Regions from separate parts of the Pseudomonas tensinigenes genome, predicted to be linked through region 2. Evidence: predicted binding sites of a transcription regulator. Region 2 holds the regulator's gene; the other holds the start of a gene.
What was found. The regulator FliA, encoded in region 2, starts transcription of late flagellar genes. The targets are predictions, from matches to a motif close to CTAAAGTTTNNNNNNNNNNNGCCGNTAA.

Region 1 (2,465 bases), 1.6 Mb from region 2:
ACCCTGATACCCGGGGCCAAAACATTGCCACCCGCCTGGGCCAGCAACTGCTGACTCACGCACAGGCGCTGGGCTGTCACAACGTATCGATCAAGCAAGTGACTCATCATCCGTATACGCAGCGGATGGCCATCAACCTCGGTTTTCAAAACACCGGATTGCTGCCCGATTACGTCCCATCGCCCTTCGGCAGCCCGGCGCCAGAGTCGATCGTTGTGGGTTGCCGCATGATTGACGGCTATCGCCGCCCGCTGCCCCGACAGACCTGGCCAGACAGTTGCCGGGACTTCATGCAGCATTTATGTCGGGCTTTCGGTACGCAGGAACGAACCAGTCGCTGGCATGGTGCAGCGATTCGTCTGGAACAACACGCTAATCGTTATGACATGTACCTCAAGCATCTGCGGCCCGCCCTGCTTGAACAGATACGCGAATTGCCCCGGCACTGGCTGATTTCGATCCGGCTCAGACTGTCACAGCAATTTGCCTGGGACCTGAGCAGGCTCGCAGCTGTCGGATTTGTCTTTACCGGGCTGGCACCCGCCGAAGGCAAGGAAGAGGGATGGCTGGCACTGTTTCACCGAGGTTACCGGCTGCGCGGGTTGACACTGCAATGCCCGCACATGCAGCAGTTACATGATCAGGCTCAGCAGCAACTCGCCCTGCACCTGAGCGAAACGCCGCGGTGACTTGAACGCATCGTGGGTCTTGCGAAATGACCCGCGCAATATGAGCGGGTCATTTTCTGTAGCCTCAAGCCTTGGCTTTGATGCCGTCTTTAGGGGGAAGCGGCGCGTTGCCTTCACCATAAGTCTTGAGGTTTTGCAGAACGTAGATCGCTTTTTTGAATTCAGGGATCAGGTTCTTGCCGTACGCGTTGCCATTGAGACCATTATTCTGGATCGCATCGAGCTGAGTCGCGAAATACTCCAGTGCGTTGAATTTGGCATCAATGTCTTTGGTCACACCGAAACGGTCGAACTTGTCGCCGGCATTCATCAGCGTGAAAGAGGTGATCTCCGAAATCAGCCCTCGGCTGCGCAGCATGGCGCTGAGGTTGCCCATTTGCTTGACCGAGACGTTAGTCGGATCGAAGCCCTTGATATTCTTGCGCAGGCCTTGCTTGTCCATTTCGGCGACATTCAAGGCATTTGGATCGTTGCCGACCATGGTGAGCATCTGCTGCACCTTGACACTTTGAGACACCTGTTTCTTCGCGCCGGTATTGCGCACCATCACGCCAGCCTTGCTCTCCCAACCGCCAACAATGCCGATTGTCATGAGAAAACTCCCTGTGAAATAAACATGAAATGTCCTTCGTTGAACCATTCGGATGCCGGGGAGTATCTACCGGCCACGTAATGGCACCAAACCTTTTCATGCATTTTTTTACAATTCTCGTACATTCTCGATACAAACCAGCAATGCCCATGGATGCTGGCTCGCGAGGCGCCCGTTACACGGTTTCGAAAAGATTTTGCGCCCTGACAGACGCGTGAGTCAGCTTCATGTATCAACGCCGATACTGACCAGTCGTCAGCGCGCGCCTTTTTAGTACGCCTGTACCTCAAGCTTCCCGATGTAGCGACGATACGTTAGGGACACCCGCACTGTTTTACCCCGCCCCTAATAAGAATCGCAGCTCAAGGACCGGTTTCCATGCCCGCACTCCGCACTATTCAGGCTCGTTACACGCTGTTTCTGGTTCTGTTCATCCTGTTGCTGTCGGTACTGACCGTGGTCGGCATCAGCCAACTGGTCGCCCCCAAACTGCGTCACACCGAAGAACAGGTAGTGCTCAACCGCATCGCCGAAGTGGCCGAGCAGATTCAGGGCGAGTTGAACAAAGTGCAGGCGCAACAGCGCAGCATCACCCAGACCATCCCGTTACTCGACAGCGCAGCCATCGACTCGGTGTTGCCGGGGCTGGTGGATCAGTACGGCGAGCTGAAAGTATTCGGCGGCGGGATCTGGCCGCTGCCGGGGCAGCGTGAAGCCGGGCGTAACAAATTCAGTACGTTCTGGCACCGCGACGCGTCGGGCAAACTGGCGGTGAACACATTCTGGAACAGCGACGCGGCGCCCAACTATTACGACCAGAGCTGGTACAAGGGTGGCATGGCCACGCCACGCGGTCAGTGCGCATGGGCAGCGGCTTACAAGGACGACGCCAGCGCCGAACCGCGCACCAACTGCGCCATGGCGATCCAGAAAAACGGCAACGCCTGGGGCGTATCGACCATTGACGTGACGCTAGGCTTCTTCAACGACCTGGTGGCTCGCAAGGAAAAAGACCTCAACGCCGAAATGCTCATCGTCGAGGCTGACGGCAAGATCATCAGCAACAGCTCGCGTATCAGCGGCCCCATCGTGCTGAAAAACATCAGTGAACTGGCCGCCAGTTCGACCTTCGCCAGCCAGGTCAAGGCCGGCCTGCAAAACCGCGAGCAGGCGCAACGTGTCGA
Region 2 (2,465 bases):
TGGCGCTGGCAGAGCTTGGCCGTCGGGTCATGCTGCTGGACGCCGACCTCGGTCTGGCGAACGTTGACGTATTGTTGGGGCTGACCCCTAAACGCACGCTGGCCGACGTCATCGAAGGCCGTTGCGAGTTGCGCGACGTGCTGTTGCAAGGCCCCGGTGGCATCCGCATCGTCCCGGCCGCGTCCGGCACGCAGAGCATGGTGCACCTGAGCCCGGCGCAACACGCCGGTCTGATTCAGGCGTTCAGCGACATCGGCGACAATCTCGACGTATTGGTGATCGACACCGCTGCGGGTATTGGTGACTCGGTAGTCAGTTTTGTACGCGCCGCGCAGGAAGTGTTGCTGGTGGTCTGCGACGAGCCGACGTCCATTACCGACGCCTACGCGCTGATCAAACTGCTCAACCGCGATTACGGCATGAACCGCTTCCGCGTCCTCGCCAACATGGCGCAGAGCCCGCAGGAAGGGCGCAACCTGTTTGCCAAGTTGACCAAGGTCACGGATCGCTTCCTTGACGTCGCTCTACAATACGTCGGCGCCGTGCCTTACGACGAAAGCGTGCGTAAAGCGGTGCAGAAGCAGCGTGCGGTGTACGAAGCCTTTCCGCGTTCCAAGTGCGCACTGGCGTTCAAGGCGATCGCGCAGAAGGTCGACACCTGGCCGCTGCCCGCCAACCCGCGTGGCCACCTTGAGTTTTTCGTCGAGCGCCTCGTGCAGCAAACGGCAGGGCCCGTGCTATGACAGCAAGCGGTATGAACTACTACAAGAAGTCAGCACGTGACGCGCAGTACGAGTTGATCGAGCGTTACGCGCCACTGGTCAAACGCATTGCCTATCACTTGCTGGCACGCTTGCCGGCGAGTGTGCAGGTCGAAGACCTGATCCAGGCCGGGATGATCGGCCTGCTCGAAGTCTCGACCAAATATGACGCCAGCAAAGGCGCCAGTTTCGAAACGTACGCGGGCATACGAATCCGCGGCGCGATGCTCGACGAAGTGCGCAAAGGGGACTGGGCGCCACGCTCGGTTCACCGCAATACCCGGATGGTCAGCGACGCAATTCGCTCAATTGAAGCTAAAACCGGCCGTGATGCTAAAGATCACGAGGTTGCGGCCGAACTCCAATTGAGTCTCGACGATTACTACGGGATTTTGAATGACACCTTGGGCAGTCGCCTGTTCAGTTTCGACGACCTGTTGCAGGACGGCGAACACGAAGGGCTGCACGAGGATGGCGCGAGTGCTCATATGGAGCCGTCACGCGATCTGGAAGATGAACGCTTCCAGGCGGCGCTGGCGGACGCGATTGCCAATTTGCCGGAGCGTGAGCGACTGGTGTTGGCGCTGTACTACGACGAAGAGCTGAACCTCAAGGAGATCGGTGAAGTCCTTGGCGTCAGTGAATCGCGGGTCAGCCAGTTACACAGCCAGTGCGCGGCCCGTTTGCGGGGGCGTTTGGGGGAGTGGCGAGCGCGCTGAAGGCAGTGTGGGGACACTGCGAACGAGGCTGGTGCGGTGATGAACGGCACCGGTCTTGCTCTGTTGTGCTCCAGACAGTCTTCGAGTGCTGCGCCGATTGATTGAAGTGGCGCGTCCAGGTGCTGGGCGCGTTTAAGACTGCTTGGAGGTCGAATTGAACAAAGACATGAAAATCCTCATCGTTGATGACTTCTCAACGATGCGGCGGATCATCAAGAACCTGCTGCGTGATCTTGGGTTCACCAACACCGTCGAGGCTGACGATGGCGTGACTGCCATTCCAGTGCTCAACAGCGGAAGCATCGACTTTCTGGTAACGGACTGGAACATGCCGGGCATGACCGGTATCGACCTGCTGCGCCACGTGCGTGCCGATGAAAAACTCAAGCACCTGCCAGTGCTGATGGTGACTGCAGAAGCCAAGCGCGAGCAGATCATCGAGGCCGCTCAGGCCGGTGTAAACGGCTACGTAGTCAAACCTTTCACGGCTCAGGCGTTGAAAGACAAAATCGAGAAGATTTTCGAACGCATCGGCTGATGAACGCGCGGGGGAGCTATGGAGCATAACGAATCTTCACAGGGCGATTTCGAGTCGACCCTGAAAAAACACGCGGTCGAACTGGTCGAAAGCCTTGAAAAAGGCAGGTTCGGCGACGCTGTGCAACTGATCCATGAGCTCAATCAGACCCGTGACCGTGGCCTGTATCAGGAAGTGGGCAAGCTCACACGTGAACTGCACAGTGCGATCGTCAACTTCCAGATCGACCCGAACATGCCGCAGGCCGAGGAAGTGTCGCAAATCACCGACGCCACCGAACGCCTGGGCTATGTGGTCAAGCTGACGGAAGCCGCGGCCAACCGCACCATGGATCTGGTGGAAAGCGCCACGCCGGTGGTCAACAGTCTGGCTGATGAAGCGCAGACCTTGAGTGCCGATTGGGGTCGCTTCATGCGTCGCGAGGTCGGGGCTGAAGAGTTCCGTGAA

Region 1: the regulator FliA is predicted to act here: its motif matches at 1,567-1,594, upstream of HU718_RS16085 (methyl-accepting chemotaxis protein).

Annotation. Positions count from the first base shown of each region.
Region 1 is NZ_CP077089.1:3,665,689-3,668,153, forward strand. It holds gene HU718_RS16075 (GNAT family N-acetyltransferase) at 1-689, shown strand, start outside; gene HU718_RS16080 (hypothetical protein) at 754-1,281, opposite strand; gene HU718_RS16085 (methyl-accepting chemotaxis protein) at 1,660-2,465, shown strand, end outside.
Region 2 is NZ_CP077089.1:2,051,985-2,054,449, forward strand. It holds gene fleN (flagellar synthesis regulator FleN) at 1-743, shown strand, start outside; gene fliA (RNA polymerase sigma factor FliA) at 740-1,480, shown strand; gene HU718_RS09050 (chemotaxis response regulator CheY) at 1,647-2,018, shown strand; gene HU718_RS09055 (protein phosphatase CheZ) at 2,037-2,465, shown strand, end outside.